4 regions of the Pseudomonas sp. GW821-FHT09E04 genome follow, and region 1 is predicted to be linked to each of the others. Evidence: predicted binding sites of a transcription regulator. Region 1 holds the regulator's gene; each other region holds the start of a gene.

Evidence for each region. Region 1 encodes FliA, which starts transcription of late flagellar genes. Its sites were predicted from a motif close to CTAAAGTTTNNNNNNNNNNNGCCGNTAA; they were not measured.
Region 2: a site for FliA is predicted at 2,495-2,522, ahead of AC07N4_RS20410 (methyl-accepting chemotaxis protein). Genes of this name have one in related genera too.
Region 3: a site for FliA is predicted at 3,502-3,529, ahead of AC07N4_RS01415 (methyl-accepting chemotaxis protein). Genes of this name have one in related genera too.
Region 4: a site for FliA is predicted at 3,114-3,141, ahead of motA (flagellar motor stator protein MotA). Genes of this name have one in related genera too.

Annotation. Positions count from the first base shown of each region.
Region 1 covers NZ_JBWKOR010000002.1:105,925-110,865, forward strand. Annotated here, with positions in the region: gene AC07N4_RS06760 (chemotaxis protein CheA) at 1-904, opposite strand, end outside; gene AC07N4_RS06765 (protein phosphatase CheZ) at 958-1,746, opposite strand; gene AC07N4_RS06770 (chemotaxis response regulator CheY) at 1,764-2,135, opposite strand; gene fliA (RNA polymerase sigma factor FliA) at 2,303-3,043, opposite strand; gene fleN (flagellar synthesis regulator FleN) at 3,040-3,870, opposite strand; gene flhF (flagellar biosynthesis GTPase FlhF) at 3,984-4,941, opposite strand, start outside.
Region 2 covers NZ_JBWKOR010000005.1:360,192-365,132, forward strand. Annotated here, with positions in the region: gene AC07N4_RS20390 (twin-arginine translocase TatA/TatE family subunit) at 1-240, shown strand, start outside; gene tatB (Sec-independent protein translocase protein TatB) at 251-703, shown strand; gene tatC (twin-arginine translocase subunit TatC) at 960-1,754, shown strand; gene AC07N4_RS20405 (16S rRNA (uracil(1498)-N(3))-methyltransferase) at 1,751-2,458, shown strand; gene AC07N4_RS20410 (methyl-accepting chemotaxis protein) at 2,565-4,481, shown strand; gene AC07N4_RS20415 (amino acid ABC transporter ATP-binding protein) at 4,667-4,941, opposite strand, start outside.
Region 3 covers NZ_JBWKOR010000001.1:288,592-293,532, forward strand. Annotated here, with positions in the region: gene AC07N4_RS01400 (alpha/beta fold hydrolase) at 1-321, opposite strand, end outside; gene AC07N4_RS01405 (YqaA family protein) at 407-841, opposite strand; gene AC07N4_RS01410 (DUF411 domain-containing protein) at 841-1,287, opposite strand; gene AC07N4_RS01415 (methyl-accepting chemotaxis protein) at 1,443-3,434, opposite strand; gene AC07N4_RS01420 (hypothetical protein) at 3,816-4,349, shown strand; gene AC07N4_RS01425 (GNAT family N-acetyltransferase) at 4,398-4,941, opposite strand, start outside.
Region 4 covers NZ_JBWKOR010000005.1:202,057-206,997, reverse strand. Annotated here, with positions in the region: gene asd (archaetidylserine decarboxylase) at 1-631, opposite strand, end outside; gene AC07N4_RS19740 (rhodanese-like domain-containing protein) at 650-1,465, opposite strand; gene AC07N4_RS19735 (HDOD domain-containing protein) at 1,505-3,043, opposite strand; gene motA (flagellar motor stator protein MotA) at 3,210-4,061, shown strand; gene motB (flagellar motor protein MotB) at 4,065-4,941, shown strand, end outside.

The DNA of each region.
Region 1 (4,941 bases):
CGTCAGTGAACTTGCCTTTGCCATGCAGATCGTCGAGCAGCGATTCGAACTCGTGGTCGCTGATCAGATCGCTACCGGCCGCAGCCGCTGCCGGAGCAGCAGATGCAGGCACCGACGCAATCGCCGATTCCAGCGCATCGACGGCAAAGTTGCCCTTGCCGTGCAGCTGATCGAGCAAGGCTTCGAATTCGTCGTCGGTGATGTCGGAGCTGTCGCCCGCCGCCGGAGCAGCCGGTGCAGCGGCTGTTGGTGCCACGGCGTCGGCCGCGAACTGGCCCTTGCCGTGCAACTGGTCAAGCAGCGACTCGAATTCGGCGTCGGTGATTTCATCGCTGGCTGCTTCATCGGAAGCAGGCGCAGCGGCAGCCGCCGGGGCTTCAGCTTCGGCCTTGACGGCGTTCAGCGAGTCCAGCAACTGTTCAAATTCGTTATCGGTGATATCGCCCGAATCGCCTTCGACGACCAGTTCTTCGATCATCTCGGCAACAGGCGAAGCCGGGGCTTCATCCGCCGATTGCGGTTCAGCCAGACGCGCCAGGGCGGCCAGCAGTTCCGGCGTTGCGGCAGTAATCGGACTGCGATCGCGGACTTCGCTGAACATGCTGTTCACCGCGTCCAGCGCTTCGAGCACCACGTCCATCAGTTCTGCATCTACGCGACGCTCACCCTTGCGCAGGATGTCGAACACGTTTTCGGCGATGTGACAGCACTCCACCAGCTCATTGAGCTGAAGGAAGCCGGCGCCCCCTTTTACAGTGTGGAAACCGCGAAAAATTGCGTTGAGCAGATCTGCGTCATCCGGACGGCTTTCCAGCTCGACCAGTTGTTCGGACAGTTGCTCAAGAATCTCGCCGGCCTCAACCAGGAAATCCTGAAGGATCTCTTCATCGGCGCCGAAGCTCATTAGGGGGTGCTCCTACAGGTCTAAAAACCCAAAAAACCTATAATTCCAAAACTCTAGAATCCAAGGCTGGATAACAAATCGTCCACATCGTCCTGACCGGACACAACGTCTTCTCGTTTATCGGCATGAATCTGCGGACCTTCACCCTGCGAGAGATGTTTTTGTGGATCTTTTTCAGCGAGCATCGCCGCACGGTCATGTTCGATGCCCGCAAAGCGGTCCACCTGACTGGCCATGAGCACGAGTTTGAGCAGATTGCTTTCGACTTCGGTGACCAATTGGGTCACGCGCTTGATCACCTGACCTGTGAGGTCCTGGTAATCCTGGGCCAGCAGAATGTCGTTGAGGTTGCTCGACACCGCGCGGTTGTCCGCGCTGCTGCGTGCCAGAAAACCGTCGACCCGACGCGCCAGCTCGCGGAACTCTTCAGCCCCGACTTCACGGCGCATGAAACGTCCCCAGTCGGCACTCAACGCCTGGGCTTCGTCAGCCAGGCCATTGACCACCGGCGTGGCGCTTTCCACCAGGTCCATGGTGCGGTTGGCCGCCGCTTCGGTCAGCTTGACCACATAGCCCAGACGCTCGGTCGCATCAGTGATCTGCGACACTTCCTCGGCCTGCGGCATATGCGGGTCGATCTGGAAGTTGACGATTGCACTGTGCAGTTCGCGCGTGAGCTTGCCCACTTCCTGGTACAGGCCACGGTCACGGGTCTGATTGAGCTCATGGATCAGTTGCACAGCGTCGCCGAACCTGCCTTTTTCAAGGCTTTCGACCAGTTCGACCGCGTGTTTTTTCAGAGTCGACTCGAAGTCGCCCTGTGAAGATTCGTTATGCTCCATAGCTCCCCCGCGCGTCATCAGCCGATGCGTTCGAAAATCTTCTCGATTTTTTCTTTCAGCGCCTGAGCCGTGAAAGGTTTGACCACGTAGCCGTTAACGCCGGCCTGGGCCGCTTCGATGATCTGCTCGCGCTTGGCTTCAGCGGTCACCATCAGCACTGGCAGGTGCTTGAGTTTTTCATCGGCGCGCACGTGACGCAGCAGGTCGATACCGGTCATGCCAGGCATGTTCCAGTCGGTCACCAGAAAGTCGATGCTGCCGCTGTTGAGCACCGGAATGGCAGTGGTGCCATCGTCGGCTTCAACGGTGTTGGTGAACCCAAGGTCACGCAACAGGTTCTTGATGATCCGCCGCATCGTTGAGAAGTCATCAACGATGAGGATTTTCATGTCTTTGTTCAATTCGACCTCCAAGCAGTCTTAAACGCGCCCAGCACCTGGACGCGCCATTTCAATCAATCCGGCAAAGCACTCGATGACTGTCTGGAGCACAACAGAGCAAGACCGGTGCCGTTCACCACCGCACCAGCCTCGTTCGCAGCGTCCCCACACTGCCTTCAGCGCGCTCGCCACTCCCCCAAACGCCCCCGCAAGCGGGCCGCGCACTGGCTGTGTAACTGGCTGACCCGCGATTCACTGACGCCAAGGACTTCACCGATTTCCTTGAGGTTCAGCTCTTCGTCGTAGTACAGCGCCAACACCAGTCGCTCACGCTCCGGCAAATTGGCAATCGCGTCCGCCAACGCAGCCTGGAAGCGCTCATCTTCCAGATCGCGCGACGGCTCAAGATGAGCACTTGCGCCATCCTCGTGCAGCCCTTCGTGTTCGCCGTCCTGCAACAGGTCGTCGAAACTGAACAGTCGGCTGCCCAGGGTGTCGTTCAAAATCCCGTAGTAATCGTCGAGACTCAATTGGAGTTCGGCCGCAACCTCGTGATCTTTAGCGTCACGGCCGGTTTTAGCTTCAATCGAGCGAATCGCGTCGCTGACCATACGGGTGTTGCGGTGAACCGAGCGCGGTGCCCAGTCCCCCTTGCGTACTTCATCGAGCATGGCGCCGCGGATCCGGATGCCCGCGTACGTTTCGAAACTGGCGCCTTTGCTGGCGTCGTATTTGGTCGAGACTTCGAGCAGGCCGATCATTCCGGCCTGGATCAGGTCTTCGACCTGCACACTGGCCGGCAATCGCGCCAGCAAGTGGTAAGCAATGCGTTTGACCAGTGGCGCGTAACGCTCGATCAGCTCGTACTGCGCGTCACGTGCCGACTTCTTGTAGAAATTCATACCGCTGGCGGTCATAGCACAGGTCCTGCCGTTTGCTGCACGAGGCGCTCGACGAAAAATTCGAGGTGGCCGCGCGGATTGGCGGGCAGCGGCCAGGTGTCGACCTTTTGCGCGATCGCCTTGAACGCCAGTGCGCACTTGGAACGCGGGAAGGCTTCATAGACCGCACGCTGCTTCTGCACCGCCTTGCGCACGCTTTCGTCGTAAGGCACCGCACCGACGTATTGTAGGGCGACGTCGAGGAAGCGATCCGTGACCTTGGTCAACTTGGCGAACAGATTGCGACCTTCCTGCGGGCTCTGGGCCATGTTGGCCAGGACGCGGAAGCGGTTCATGCCGTAATCGCGGTTGAGCAGTTTGATCAGCGCGTAGGCGTCGGTGATCGAGGTCGGCTCGTCGCAGACCACCAGCAACACTTCTTGCGCCGCGCGAACGAAACTGACTACCGAGTCACCAATACCCGCAGCGGTGTCGATCACCAGTACGTCGAGATTGTCGCCGATGTCGCTGAACGCCTGAATCAGACCGGCATGCTGGGCCGGGCTCAGGTGAACCATGCTCTGCGTGCCGGAAGCGGCCGGCACGATGCGGATCCCGCCGGGGCCTTGCAACAGCACGTCGCGCAGCTCGCAGCGGCCCTCGATCACATCGGCCAGGGTACGTTTGGGCGTGAGGCCCAGCAGAACGTCGACGTTCGCCAGACCCAGGTCGGCGTCCAGCAGCATGACCCGACGGCCAAGCTCTGCCAGCGCCAGGGACAAGTTCACTGACACGTTAGTCTTGCCGACGCCACCTTTGCCGCCGGTCACCGCGATCACCTGTACGGGATGCATGCTGCCCATGTTATTTCTTTACCTTGTCTTGCATAGACGGAGGCCACATTACTGGCTGCGCGTTCACAACCGGAACAATGCATGGCAGACCATCGATGTAGGTACAAAAACTGTTCATTACCTCAGCCAACCTGCTTGGTGGGACTGTGGTAGATATCAGCGAACATGTCAGCCATGGCTTCTTCGCTGGGTTCTTCCTGCATTTGCACACTGACGGCGCGGCTGACCAATTGATGACGGCGCGGCAGATGCAGATCATCCGGAATCCGTGGGCCGTCGGTCAGGTAGGCGACCGGCAGTTCATGACTGATCGCCAGGCTCAGCACTTCGCCAAGGCTGGCCGTCTCATCCAGTTTAGTCAGGATGCACCCGGCGAGCCCGCAACGCTTGTAACTGTGATAAGCGGCGGTTAGAACCTGTTTCTGGCTGGTGGTTGCCAGTACCAGATAATTTTTCGACCGAATGCCACGACCGGCCAGGCTTTCCAGCTGCATGCGCAGTGCCGGATCGCTGGCCTGCAGGCCGGCGGTATCGATCAGCACCACGCGTTTGCGCAGCAGTGGATCCAGCGCCTGCACCAGGGACTGGCCCGGGTCGACGTGGGTCACCGACACATTGAGGATCCGGCCCAGGGTTTTCAACTGTTCCTGAGCACCGATGCGGAAGCTGTCCATGCTCACCAGCGCAATGTTCTGCGCGCCGTACTTGAGCACGTAACGGGCGGCCAGTTTGGCCAGGGTGGTGGTCTTGCCCATGCCGGCAGGACCGACCATGGCAATGATCCCGCCCTCTTCCAGCGGCTCGACTTCCGGGGTGGCGATCATCCGCGCCAGGTGCGCCAGCAACATGCGCCAGGCCTGACGAGGTTCTTCGATATCGCTGGTCAGCGCCAGCAGGTCGCGGGACAACGGGCCGGACAAGCCGATGCGTTGCAGACGACGATAAAGGTTCGCCTGAGCCGGACGGCTGCCTTGCAGCTGATTCCAGGCCAGAGTGCCGAGCTGCACTTCCATCAGCTCGCGCAGGCTGTTGAGTTCGAAACGCATCGAATCCAGCGCACGCGGATCAACGCCAGCGGCA
Region 2 (4,941 bases), on a different contig from region 1:
GTTGTCGTGGTGCTGGTGTTCGGCACCAAGAAACTGAAAAACCTCGGCACCGACGTCGGCGAGTCGATCAAGGGCTTTCGCAAAGCCATGAACGACGACGAAAAACCGGCCGATCCGACCGTCACGCCTGCGCAACCGGTGCCACCGGTTCAGCCGCAAGCCACCGCTCAGGCCAACCCGCCGCACACCATCGACGTGCAGGCGCAAAAAGTCGAAGAGCCGATCCGCAAAGACGTGTGAGCACTGACTAATGTTTGGTATCAGCTTCTCTGAACTGCTGCTCGTCGGCCTCGTTGCCCTGCTGGTGCTGGGCCCCGAGCGTTTGCCGGGCGCTGCGCGCACCGCCGGCCTGTGGGTCGGGCGGCTGAAGCGCAGCTTCAACGCGATCAAACAGGAAGTTGAACGTGAAATCGGTGCCGACGAAATCCGTCGGCAACTGCACAACGAACACATTCTGTCGCTGGAGCAGGAGGCGCGGAAGATTTTCACGCCTCCGGTTCAGCAGGAGCCGACACCGGTGCCGCCGGTTGCAGAGCAAACGCCAGTGGCTCCCGTTGCGGAACAACCGGCAAGCGTCGAGCACGTTTCTGCCGCCGCCGCTGAAGCTGCGCCGATCATGAAGCCGATTGAACCTGTTGCTCCAGCCGCCGCGCCAACCACGCCGGCCCCTCACGACCCAACATTGCCGCCGCGAGCCCCATGACAAGGGCCTGTCATCGGTCATTTCCTGTGTCGCGTTGTCGTCTGAAAGCGGGCCAGGCAAGGCGTAGTCCGCAGGGAATGTGTTTTACCTTTCCAAGGACTACAACGCGGCCTGGCCCGCTTTCAGGCACAACCCGAAGGGCCGGCCCGTATTTGCGCAGGGCTGCGTTACTCGTTGCTTATTTGAAACGCCAAACTACGCGCCTCGCGCCTTGCCCTGCGCAAATACGGGCTCGGCGCGACACAGGAAATGACCGATGACAGGCCCTAGCCTCCCCGAAAACGACCAGCACATGCCGCTGGTTTCGCACCTCACCGAGTTGCGCACCCGCCTGCTGCGCTGCGTCGCGGCGATCTTCATCATCTTCGCCGGGCTGTTCGCCTTCACCCAGCAGATCTACACCTTCGTCTCGACGCCGCTGCGCAGTTACTTGCCGGCCGGCGCGACGATGATCGCCACCGACGTGTCGTCGCCGTTCCTGACGCCGCTGAAGCTGACGATGATGGTGTCGCTGTTCCTGGCGATCCCGGTGATCCTGCATCAGATCTGGGGCTTCATCGCGCCGGGCCTGTACAAGCACGAGAAGCGTGTCGCAGTGCCGTTGCTGATCTCCAGCATCCTGCTGTTCTACACCGGTATGGCATTCGCCTATTACTTCGTGTTCCCGCTGATCTTCAAGTTCTTCGCCTCGGCCACCCCGGCCGGCGTGGAAATGATGACCGACATCACCAGTTACCTCGATTTCGTCATGACGCTGTTCTTTGCCTTCGGCGTGGCGTTCGAAATCCCGGTGGCCGTGGTGCTGCTGGTGTGGATCGGCGTGGTCGACGTCAAATACCTGAAGAAGATCCGCCCGTACGTGATCATCGGCTGCTTCGTGGTCGGCATGATCCTGACCCCGCCGGACATCTTCTCCCAGACCCTGCTGGCCGTGCCGATGTGGATGCTGTTCGAAGTCGGCATCCTGTTCGGCAGCCTGGTCAGCAAGCGCGAGCGCCCGGACGAAACCGCCGACGATCACAACGACCAGCCGCCAGCGACGCAACCATGAACCTGCTGTTGCTCGAAGAGGCCGATTTCATTGCGGCCGACCGCGTCGTGCTGCGTGATCGACGCCTGACCCACATGCAGGAAGTCCACCGTTCGGAAGTCGGCGACAGCCTGCGGGTCGGGCGCATCAACGGGTTGATGGGCTCGGCCGAGCTGCTGCGCCTGGAAGCGGGCGAAGCCGAACTGCGGGTCACCCTCGATCAGCCACCGCCGGCCAAGCTGCCGCTGACCCTGGTACTCGCCCTGCCACGCCCGAAGATGCTGCGTCGGGTGTTCCAGACCGTGGCGACCATGGGTGTGTCGAAGGTGATTCTGGTCAACAGCTATCGCGTCGAGAAGAGCTTCTGGCAAACGCCGTTTCTGGAGCCGGAAGCGATTCGCGAGAATTTGATCCTCGGCCTCGAACAGGCCCGCGATACCGTGCTGCCGGAAATCATCATCGAGAAGCGCTTCAAGCCGTTTGTCGAAGATCGTCTGCCGGCCATCACCGACGGCACCCTCGGCCTGGTCGGCCATCCGGGCAACTTCCCGCCCTGCCCGCGCGCCCTGAGCGAACCGGTGACCCTGGCCATCGGCCCCGAGGGTGGCTGGATTCCCTACGAGATCGACCTGCTGGGCAAATCCGGCCTGCAACCGGTGCAACTCGGCGAACGCATCCTGCGCGTCGAAACCGCCGTCACTGCCCTGCTCGCCCGCCTGTTCTGAACCGCTCTGGCGCCATTCGGCGCCAGACAAATTGCGTTACAGATTGCCATCACTCAGCCGATACAGTCTCCATAAGTCCAATTAGTGGTCCGAGGGGAGTCGTCGCATGTACCGTTGGTTAGCCGAGAATCTTGGAAACGTCAGCGTCAAACGCAAGCTGGGCATCGGTTTCGGCCTGGTGCTGCTGCTGACCCTGTTGATCACCTTTACCGGCTGGACCGGCATGAGCGGCATCATCAGCCGCGGTGACAAACTCGGTTTCATCTCGAGCCTCAACGAGCTGACCAAGGACCTGCGCCTGGCGCGTCTGGACTACGAAATGCGCCGTGGCGAACAAGGCCCGGGCACAGTCAATGACCTGCTCGGCAAACTCGACAGCGGCCTGCAAACCGCTCGCAGCCTGATCGAACAGCCAGCCGACGCGGCGATGGTCGATCAGCAACTGGCCGCCGTTGCCGAATACAAACGCGCCTTCGCCGACATGACCCAGGCCACCGCCCTGCGCGAAGACGCCCGCAGCAAACTCGGCGCCACCGCCGACAATGCCGTGGCCAAGGTTGCCGAAGTCGAGAAATCCATGCTGCAAGGCGACAGCGTTGCCCAGTTCAACGCGGTGATCGACCTCAGCAAGCTGATCCAGCAGGCCCGCTTCCAGGTGCGCGGCTACACCTACAGCGCCAAGGCCGAAGCCGAACAACCGGCCCTCGACGCCATCGACAACGCCCTGAAAAACCTCGAGACCCTGCCGGCCAAATTGCCGGAACAGCACATCGCCAATCTGCAACAGGCTACCGAGTCGCTGAAAGCCTATCGCGCCGCTGTCAGCCAGTTCCGCGATTCGCAGGTTGCCAGCGCCAAGGCGCTGGCCCGCATGTCGACCCAGGGCGACCTGTTGATGGACATCAGCAAGAAGCTCACCGACTCCCAGACCATCGTGCGTGACACCGATGCCGCCAGCGCCAAGAACCAGTTGCTGATCGCCACCTTGCTGGCCGTGGCCTTCGGCCTGCTCGCCGCCTGGGCGATCACCCGGCAGATCATCATCCCGCTGGAGCAGACCCTGAAAGTCGCCGAGCGCGTGGCCGCTGGCGACCTGACCCACAACCTGATCTCCCAGCGCCGCGACGAACTCGGCCAGTTGCAGCGTTCGATGCAGAGCATGACTCAGGGCCTGCGCGACTTGATCGGCGGGATAAGCGACGGCGTCACTCAGATCGCCAGCGCCGCCGAAGAACTGTCGGCCGTGACCGAGCAGACCAGTGCCGGCGTGAACAATCAGAAAGTCGAGACCGATCAGGTCGCCACCGCCATGAACGAAATGGCTGCCACCGTGCAGGAAGTCGCGCGCAACGCCGAGGAAGCCTCAGAAGCGGCCGTCGCCGCTGACCAACAGGCCCGCGAAGGCGACAAAGTGGTCGGCGAAGCCATCGCCCAGATCGAACGCCTGGCCACTGAAGTCGGCCACTCTACCGAGGCCATGGGCGAGCTCAAGCGCGAAAGCGACAAGATCGGCAGCGTCCTCGACGTGATCAAGTCCGTGGCCCAGCAAACCAACCTGCTGGCCCTCAACGCTGCCATCGAAGCGGCCCGCGCCGGTGAAGCCGGACGTGGTTTCGCGGTGGTTGCTGACGAAGTACGCAGCCTCGCGCAACGCACCCAGAAGTCCACCGAAGAAATCGAAGAGCTGATCGTCGGCCTGCAGAACGGCACCCAGCAAGTGGCGACGATCATGGACAACAGCCGCACGCTGACCCAGAGCAGCGTGGAACTGACCCGTCGTGCCGGTGGCTCGCTGGAAAACATCACGCGCACCGTGTCGGCGATTCAGGCGATGAACCAGCAAATCGCAGCGGCGGCCGAGCAGCAGAGTGCCGTGGCCGAAGAGATCAACCGTAGCGTGCTGAACGTGCGGGATGTATCGGACCAGACGTCGGCGGCGAGTGAAGAGACGGCGGCCTCCAGCGTCGAGCTGGCGCGCCTGGGCACTCACCTGCAAACGTTGGTGGGCCGCTTCAAGGTGTAAGTGGATGCCAGATCGTTCCCACGCTCTGCGTGGGAATGCATCCTGTGACGCTCCGCGTCGCGCTTGGGAAGGGACGCAGAGCGTCCCGGGCGGCGTTCCCACGCAGACGGTTCGACGCCTCGACGTGGGAACGATCGGTGACAAAAAAATCGCAGCCAATGGCTGCGATTTTTTTTGCCCTGCGTTTAGAGGACTTGCCGCAGGAAGGCCTGAGCTCGCGGATCCTTCGGCGCATCGAAGAACGCCGCCGGCGAGGCGTCTTCCAGCAGTTTGCCGTGATCGAAGAACAGCACCCGATCCGCCACTTCCCGGGCAAAGCCCATTTCGTGGGTCACGCAGACCATGGTCATGCCTTCCACGGCCAGGTTTTTCATCACATCCAGCACTTCACCGACCATCTCCGGGTCGAGGGCCGAGGTCGGCTCATCGAACAGCATGACCTTGGGGTCCATCGCCAGCG
Region 3 (4,941 bases), on a different contig from region 1:
GAAGCCGATCTGATCTGGCGCAACCACCCGGTAACCGGCCTCGCTCAGGGCCTTGATCGAACTGTCCCAGGTGGCGCCGCAAAAATTCTTGCCGTGCATCAGCACCACGGTGCGCCCGTTGGCCTTGCCGTGGGCGGCGACGTCCATGTAACCCATCTGCAATGATTTGCCCTGGGACTGAAAGGCAAAATGCTTGAGGGTGTAGGGATAGTCGAAACCTTGCAGTTCCGGGCCGTATTGCGGGCCTTCGGCGTGAGCAAACAGGGGCAGGGCAGCGGTCAGCAACAGGCCGGGCAGCCAGCGGGTCAGCGACACAGACATGAGACAACTCCACAGGAAATCGGCCGATGCTGGAACGGCCGGATTAGGGCGACGTTAAACACAGGCAATGCCCGCGCCTGATCGTTCAACCGAGCCAACCCAGCGTGAGCATCGCCAGCACCGCATAACGGGCGCCTTTGGCCAGGGTGACGATCAACAGGAATCGCCCGAGCGGTTCACGCATGACCCCGGCGATCAGCGTCAGGGGATCACCGATGACCGGCAACCAGCTGAGTAGCAGTGACCAGTGCCCATAACGTTGATAGTGAACGCGGGCGCGGTCCATGTGCTTCGGGCTGACCGGAAACCAGCGCCGACCCTGAAACCGCTCCAGTCCTCGCCCCAGCCACCAGTTGACCAGCGAACCGAGGACATTGCCCAGCGTCGCCACCACCAGCAGCCCCCACAGCCAATAGCGATCGCTGACCAGCAGCCCGACCAGCACCGCTTCCGATTGCAGCGGCAGCAGTGTGGCCGCGCCAAACGCGGCGAAGAACAGCCCGATGTAACCCGCCGTCATCAATGGGCCGGGTAATCCGCCACCACCACATCAGCCCCATCCTTTTTCAGGCCGATGACTTGATAGGCATCGCTCATACCGTCCATTTCCATGCCCGGCGAGCCCATCGGCATCCCCGGTGCCGCCACGCCAAGCAGATCGTCACGCTTGCTCAGCGCCAGCACTTGTTCGGCGGGGACGTGACCTTCGACGAATTTGCCGTTGATGATTGCGGTGTGGCAGGACGCCAGACGAGGTGGTACGCCGTGTTGTTGCTTGAAGCTGCTCATGTCGGCTTCAACGTGATCCTCGACCTTGAAACCGTTGGCTTCCAGGTGGCTGATCCACTTTTTGCAGCAGCCGCAGTTGGCGTCGCGGTGGACTTCGATCGGGATGAGGTCGGCGGCTTGCGCCAGGGAGGAGATGAATAGCGCGCTCAGGGCGGCCAGACGCAGGTGGTTTCGCATGGAGGGCTCTCGGCTCGGGTAAAAAAACGCATTTTGACCGGAATTTCCCGCCCGGCATCAACGGAGTGTTTCCAAGTAATACAAGGCGGGTTGTCAGCATGATCGTAGATCAAGGCTGACAGCCCGCTGAGCGAGAGATGACAGATCTGTCAGGATCAGCGCACCTTGAACCGGCCCATGATCGCGCCGACCCGGCTGTTGGCTTCCAGCAACTGTCGGGTGTTGAGCTCGCTGGCCTGACCACTTTGCACCAGTTCATCGACCATGTGACGGATCTGCACCATGCTGCGGTTGATCTCTTCGGTGACGGCGCTTTGCTGTTCGGCGGCGGTGGCAATCTGCGTGCTGAGGCTGTTGATGTGGCTGACCGAGCCGGCCATCTCGTCGAGGCCGCTGTTTACTCGCGCCGTGGCGTCGGCGGCCGACTGGCAACTGGCCTGGGTGTTTTCCATGGCGCTGACCGACGAACTCACGCCCTGGGTCAGGCGGGTCAACATTTCGTTGATTTCCGAAGTGCTGGCCTGGGTGCGGGCGGCGAGGGCGCGCACTTCGTCGGCCACCACCGCGAAGCCGCGTCCCTGCTCACCGGCGCGGGCGGCTTCGATGGCGGCGTTCAGCGCCAGCAGGTTGGTCTGGCCGGCAATGGCGCCAATCACCCCGAGAATCTCGGTGATGCGCTGCGCGTCCTGTTGCATGCTTTCGACCTTGTGCGTGGCGCTGGCCACTTCGTCGATCAGCGCGACCACGCTGCTCGACGCTTCGCCGACCACCACCCGCGAACGGTCGGCGTTTTCGTTGGCGCGCTGGGTGAAGGCGGCGGTTTCGGCGGCATTCTGCGCGACGCTTTCAGCGGTCGAACTCATCTCGTTGATCGCGGTGACGGTCTGGTCGGTTTCCGAGGCGTGGCGCAGCAGAATCTGACTGGTGTGCGCCGACGTACGTTGCAGGTTGTCGAGGCTCGAAGCCATGGCGCCGGTAGCCTGGGTGACTTCGCCGATCATGTTTTGCAGGTAGGCAATGAAGGTGTTGACCGAGTGACCGATCGCGCCGAGTTCGTCTTCGGCGCGGATGGTGATGCGGCGTGTCAGGTCGGCATCGCCGCTGGACAGCAGATCGATGTTGGCTTTCAGGGCCTTCATGCGCTGGATCAATTGGCGGATCGCATAGACCTGCCACAGCACCAGCAGGATCACCAGCGGGATCTGCAACAGGCTCAGGGTGCTGAGCACGTCATCGCGCTGGGCGGTGATCAACTTGGTCGGCAGGGCGGTGGCGAGGAACCAAGGCGTGCCTTCGATCGGGCGCATGAAGAAAGTGCTGGCTTCACCGTTGTTGTCGAACTCGACGCGCTGGGCCTGATCACGGTGCTGCAAGCCAGCCTTTACCTGACTCGCGAAAGGTGAACTGCCAGCCAGCTCGCTGATGTTTTTCAGCACGATCGGGCCATTGATGCGCGAACTGTTGCTGATGATTTTGCCGTCGGCCTCGACGATCAGCATTTCGGCACTGAGGTCTTTTTCCTTGCGCGCCACCAGGTCGTTGAAGAAGCCCAGCGTCACGTCGATGGTCGATACACCCCAGGTCGTGCCGTTCTTCTGGATGGCCATGGCGCAGTTGGTGCGTGGCTCGGCGCTGGCATCGTCTTTATAGGCGGCGGCCCAGGCGCATTGGCCGCGCGGGGTCTGCAGGCCGCCCTTGTACCAGCTCTGGTCGTAATAGTTGGGCGCTGCGTCGCTGTTCCAGAAGGTGTTCACGCCGAGTTTGCCGGAGCTGTCGCGATGCCAGAAGGTGCTGAACTTGTTGCGTCCCGCCTCACGCTGACCGGGCAGTGGCCAGATACCACCGCCAAATACTTTCAATTCACCGTACTGGTCCACCAGCCCCGGCAGCACCGTATCGATGGCGGCACTGTCGAGCAGCGGGATGGTCTGGGTGATGCTGCGTTGCTGCGATTGAACCTTGTTCAGTTCGCCCTGGATCTGCTCGGCGACCTCGGCAATGCGGTTGAGCACGACCTGTTCTTCGGTATGACGCAGTTTCGGCGCGACCAACTGGCTGATGCCTACCACGGTCAGGACCGACAGCAACAGGATAAATAGAACCAGAAACAGCGTGTAGCGAGCCTGAATGGTACGGAATGCGGGCATGGAGACCGGTCCTTGAGCAGCGTTTCTTATTAGGGGCGAGGAGTAAAACAGTAGGGGTATCCCTTACGTATCGTCGCGGCGCGAGGAAGCTTTAGGTACTCACGTGCTAAAAAGTTTTGAAACGCTGACCGACAAGTAACAGATCCGACACATGCAAACTAACCAGCCCGTTCGTTAGAGTAAAAAGCCGATTTTCGCCGGACTGGCCAAGCGGCTCTGGCTCAATATCTGCGGGGCTTGCAGTGCTTTGTATCGAGAATGTACAAAATTTGTAAAAAAGTGAAAAACAGATTGGTGACATCAGTTTGCCGGCCGATACTCCGGGCAACTCAAGACGTTCCACAAGGATATTTTCATGTTCTTTTCGCAAGGAGCACGCTCATGACCGTTGGTTATACCGGCGCGTGGCAGCCCAAGGCAGGTTTGCTGGTTCGAGATGCAGGGAGCTCGGGCAAACCGGTTTCTCAAAGCGTGAAGGTCAAGCAGATGCTGGCCCTGGTCGGCAACGACCCCACCGTTCTCAACACGGCGGAAATGGACAAGCAGCGTTTGCACAAGAACATCAAGGGGTTCGATCCGGAAAACGTCACTCCCAAGCAATTGGGCAAACTGACTGACTTCCTGCGCAGCCGGGGCCTCATTTCCGAAGTGACCTCGATGACGCTGCTCAATGCCGGTGACAAGTTCGATCGCTTTGGCATTCAGAAAGACCCGGATGCCAAGTTCAATGCGCTGGAATATTTCGCCACGCAACTGGACACCATCAACAACAACAGCCTCAAGGGCAACAAGTACGCCAATACGTTGATCCCGGAGTACAAGAAAGCCATTTACGTGCTGCAGAGCCTGAAAACCTACGGACAGGGCGGTGAACGTCCGCCTCCGACCGACAAAGGCGTCAGCGCCAAGGCTTGATCGCGTAAAACCAGGCCCTCCGATGCGCAGGGCCTGGGCATTCTTGCGTTACACGGACGATGATGGCTTGGCAATGAGCGATTGCAGGTCGTCATGCAGCCGCTGCATCTGCGGGCAAATCAGCGTCAACGCCGGTGGCCTGGCGCCACGATGAAACAACGCCAGCCAGCCAGCTCCTCTCTCATCCGGCACCAGCCCGGTGAACACGAATCCCGCCGTCGTGAGCAAGTGAAAAGCGCTTGCGAATTCCTTTGCCAGCCTGAGCCTGACTGAAATGAGCCAATGCGCCGGCAGTTCCTGCAACTGCTTGAGCAAGCCGCCATCGATCTCTTTGAAAATGCCTTCATACCGGTTCAATTGTTGTTCCAGCTGCACCGGTTCGCCCACCCAGGGCGCGGCCTTGTCCTGTGTTCCGAACACGCTGCACATCTGCCTCATGAAATCCCGGCAGCTTTCGGGCCACGCCTGGGTCGGGAGCGGGCGTCGGTTATCGTCGACAGGCGTGTAACCGATGACCAGCGATTCCCGCGCCGAGGCATTGAACGGAGACGGGACATGGTCGGGCAGCCATCCGACACTCTGAAAGCCGAGA
Region 4 (4,941 bases), on a different contig from region 1:
TTTCAATCGACGCCACGATCATCGCGCCCACCAGCACCACGGCCATCGGCCCGCGCTCGGTGTCGAAGATGCACGCTACGCGCTCGTTGCGGGCGAACAGCTCAGGGACGTTTTCAGCGGTGGTCTTGTTGACCGAGAAGATCCGGCCCGGGATGTAGACCATTTCGCGCAGGGTGCCGGCCAGCGGCATGTGCACGCGGTGGTAGTCCTTCGGCGACAGGTAAACGGTGGCGAATTCGCCGCCCATGAACGGCGCAGCATTGGCCGCGTCGCCACCCAGCAGTTCCAGCACGCTGAAGCTGTGGCCTTTAGCCTGGAAAATGCGACCGTGTTCGATCGGGCCGAGCTGGCTGATCGCACCGTCGGCCGGGCTGAGGATCGCGCCCGGTGTCTCGTCCAGAGGACGGGCGCCGTCTTTCAGAGCGCGGGTGAAGAAGGCGTTGAAGTGCTCGTAAGCGGTCACGTCCTCAACCAGCGCCAGCGACATGTCCACCTGATAACGCTTGGCGAACCAGGTGGTGAAGGCATTCTTGAACCAGCGCACGCGGCACTCGGCAATGCAGCCGGCCAGGCGCGACAGCAAGTGGTGAGGCAGCAGGTATTGGCTGATGATAAACAAACGCTCTTTCATGACTGTCCTTAAAAATCCTTAAAGCTCGACGGGGGTGTCGGGGTGGTTGCCCCATTCGCCCCAGGAACCGGCGTAGCCCTTGACCCGCGGATAACCGAGGGATTTGGCCACCAGATAAGTGAAACCGGACCGGTGATGGGTCTGGCAGTGAGTAATGATTTCTTTGTCTTTCGTGATCCCGAGGCTTTCGAGGATCTGCGGCATGTCGGTGCGAATGCGCAGCTGGCGCACCTGATCCATGCCTGCCGTCCATTCGAAGTTGACTGCGCCGGGGATGTGCCCACCCTTGGCCGCCAGCACTTTCTCGCCGGAGTATTCCAGTGGCCCGCGAGCATCCCAGATCGCCAGGTCGGCGGCACCGAGGCGGCTTTGCAGGTATTCGCGGGTGGCGGTCGGTTCGTCGTGCAGGGTCAGGGCTACCGGACCGCCGACGACAGGAGGGATCTGGATCGACATCGGCGAGCCTTCCGCCAGCCACGCCGGCAGGCCGCCGTCGAGGTAGTGGTACTTGTCGTGACCGATCACGTCGAGCAGCCAGATGAAACGTCCGGCCCAGCCACCGCCTTCGTCGTCATAGACCACGTAGACCGCGTCCTTGTGATGACCCAGTTCACCAAACAGTTCTTCGAGTTTTTCTTTTGTCGGCAACAGGCCCGGAGCCGGTGCCTGGCCCAGCTGGGTGCGCTTCGGATCGACGAAGCGTGCGCCGGGAATGTGACCCTCGGCATAGCGGGCGGCACTGGTCAGATCCACCAGAATCAGGTTGCGGGCTTCGAGGCGAGGGAGCAGGTCGCTCGGCTCGATCACCAGCGCCAGGCCAGAGAAGTCAGACATGTGAGGTCTCCAGAGCACAAAGGGGAAGGATTGTAGCTGTCATTGGCCGCGCTGGCTAAAGCTGTGCAGGGCTTTCTCGATGCACTGCGCGGTTTTGCCGAAGGCTTGCACGGTGATGTCGGCGAACGGCCCGCCACCTTGGTCGGCCACCACGATCATGATGACGCGGCCGTTGTGGACCAGCGAGCGCAAGAACAGGTGTTCGCCTCGGAACAGCGTGCGCAGCGAGGGCGGCAGCAGGGCGGAAAACTGGGCGTTGTTGTCCGGGGTGATCCGCACTTGTGCCTGCTGCGCGAGCAAGCGTTGCAACACGGTGCTTTGACTGACGACGAAGTTGAGCGCAGCGGCTTCCTTCGGCAGACCGGAAATCTGATGCACACGCAGACTGGACTGCGTGCGGTCGGCCATCAGGATCATCACCCGGCGCATGCCGCTGGCCACCAGCGCGTCGCGAGCGGCAATGGTCAAGTGCATGGCATTGGTGAAACGGCTCGGCTCGGCCAGCAGTTCGGCGCATTGCCGGCGCCACTTGGCGAGGTCGTCGGCATTGGGTGCGGCGGCCGGCAGCATTCCGGCGGGCAGGCGATGGGTGCCCCACGGCCACAACAGGGAAACCGCCGGGTGCCACAGATCCGGCATCGAATGCCGGCGTGCGCTGTTGGCGGCCTGCTGGTGCAACTGTTGTTGCACCTCGTCCATCGAGATTTGCAGATAGAGGCTGGTCAGGTATTGCCAGCGCTCGCTGTGCGGACTGTCCCAGGCCTGTTGTGCCGACAGCGCCAGGCCGTTGGCCAGCAGCACGGTGTTGGCCGGCTGATTGAGCCAGTGGCGCAGGGTCGGGTCGTCATCGAGGCGATTCTGCTGGCGTAGCGGGTGATCGACATCGCGGGCGATGCGCAAAACCTTGACCAGTTCGCGCTGCTCGGTGAGCAGCAATCGATAGCCCTGCTGCACCCAGATCGGCAATCGCCAGACTTCGACCAGCGCCTCACCGATCTTCAGCAGGCGCACGCCGAACAATTGCTTTTCCACGTCGCGGGCCGATTCGCCCTTGTGGATAACCCGCACTTCCCACTCTTCGAGCAGTTGGGGAAAGGTCAGCGCCAGCGGCCACAGCGGCGACAGAAATAACAGACTGCCCCAATGAATGTCCTGCCACAGCCGCGCCAGGCGACTGGCAAAAAAGCCGTTGGCCTGTTGCGTGGCGTGCTGGCTGATCATCTGTATCTGGCGCAAGGCCTGGGGAATTTGTGCCTGCGGTTCGGCGGGCAGGCGAGCCAGCAGTTCTTCGGTGCGGGCGAGGCCAAGGCGATTGATCGCGACCTCAAGGTTTTCCGCCGGTGCAGTCATGCTGCCCTGGGTGTGGCGATTGGCTTCGCGAATGATGCTCAGCGCCAGCGCCGGGCTGTCCTGCATCAGGTCGGCGATGTCGCGCAGCGAGCTGCGATTATCGCGGATGGCGCGGCAGACACGATCGTGGGCTTCTTGCGGCACCGGCAGGCGCACGCCGTCGAGCAGCTTCACCCAGCCATCGAGTGTGGTGGGTTTTACGTGTGGGACGTTCGTTTCATTAGCCATGTCTGGACGAGATCTTCACTGACTGTAGACGCGCCCGGCATGGGCTAAATTGGCTTTTCGCCTGAACTGGCTATAGTCTGGCGCAGTTTTGCCGATAAGTAGAAGAAGAGATTTTTTAACTTCCGAATATGACCTTGAACCCGACTTAAATAAGTACTTTCTACCTATGGCTAAAATTATCGGCATCATCGTCGTATTCGCGAGCGTGCTCGGCGGATACGTGCTCTCCCACGGCAAGATTGCCGCCCTGATCCAGCCTTTCGAGGTGATGATCATCGGTGGTGCGGCACTCGGAGCATTCCTCCAGGCCAACCCCGGTTACATGACGATGCACGTGCTCAAGAAATCCCTGAGCATGTTCAGCTCGCGTTTCAGCCACACGTTCTATCTGGAAGTGCTGGGCCTGATCTACGAGATCCTCAACAAGAGCCGCCGTGAAGGCATGATGGCCATCGAGGGCGACATCGAAGATGCCGCTGCGAGCCCGATCTTCGCCAAGTACCCGGCGGTATTGAAAGACGAACGCATGACCGCGTTCATCTGCGATTACCTGCGCATCATGTCGTCCGGCAACATGGCGCCGCACGAGCTGGAAGGCTTGTTCGACATGGAACTGTACAGCCTCAAGGAAGACCTCGAGCATCCGTCCCACGCGGTGAACGGCATTGCCGACGCCATGCCGGGTTTCGGTATCGTCGCGGCGGTACTGGGTATCGTGGTGACCATGGCCTCGTTGGGTGAAGGCGATCAGAAGTCCATCGGTCTGCACGTAGGTGCGGCACTCGTGGGTACCTTCTTCGGTATTCTCGCGGCATACGGTTTCTTCGGCCCGCTGGCGCACTCCCTGGCGCACGATGCCAAGGAAGAGCTGAACGTCTACGAAGCCATCAAGGCCTCGCTGGTGGCTTCGGCGTCCGGCATGCCGCCATCGCTGGCTGTCGAGTTCGGTCGCAAGGTTCTGTACCCGGCTCACCGTCCAAGCTTTGCCGAGCTGGAACAAGCCGTTCGCGGTCGTTAAGTCATGGAAAATAACCAGCCGATAATCATCAAGCGCGTCAAGCGCATCGCCGGCGGGCATCACGGCGGGGCGTGGAAGATCGCCTTCGCCGACTTCGCGACGGCGATGATGGCGTTCTTCCTGGTGTTGTGGCTGCTGTCCACCGCGACCCCGGAACAGAAGATCGCCATCGCCGGTTACTTCAAGGACCCGGTCGGTTTCTCCGAGAGCGGCACGCCGTACATCATCGACCTGGGCGGTACGCCGACCCTGGCGCCGGAAAACACCCTCAACCCTGAAGTGAAGTCTCAGCCGCAGCCGGACAAGGTCACGGTCGACACCGAGCAGGTTGAAGGCATGGCCGAACAGGTCGAGAAGGAGCGCTTGGAACTGTTGCTGCAAGAACTGCAGAACAAGGTCGACGAGAATCCGCAGCTGCAGAAGTTCAAGGATCAGATCCTGTTCGAGATCACGCCGAACGGCTTGCGCATCCAGATCATGGACGCCGAGAACCGTCCGATGTTCGACTCCGGTTCTGCACGCCTGAAGCCGTACTTCGAAGACATCCTGCTGGCCATGGCCGACACCATCAAAGCGGTGCCGAACAAGATCAGCATCAGCGGCCACACCGACGCCAAGCCGTACACCGGCACCGGTGACTTCGGTAACTGGGAGCTCTCGGCCAACCGTGCCAACGCCGCCCGGCGTGCGCTGGTGGCGGGTAGTTATCCGGACGGGCAAGTGGCGCGGGTCGTGGGTTACGCCTCGTCGGCGCTGTTCGACAAGGAGAACCCGTTCAACCCGGTCAACCGTCGCATCGACATCGTGGTGCTGACCAAGAAGGCCCAGGCGGCCATCGAAGGTTCGCAAGGTACCGAACCGTCGAAACCGGCAGATCAAG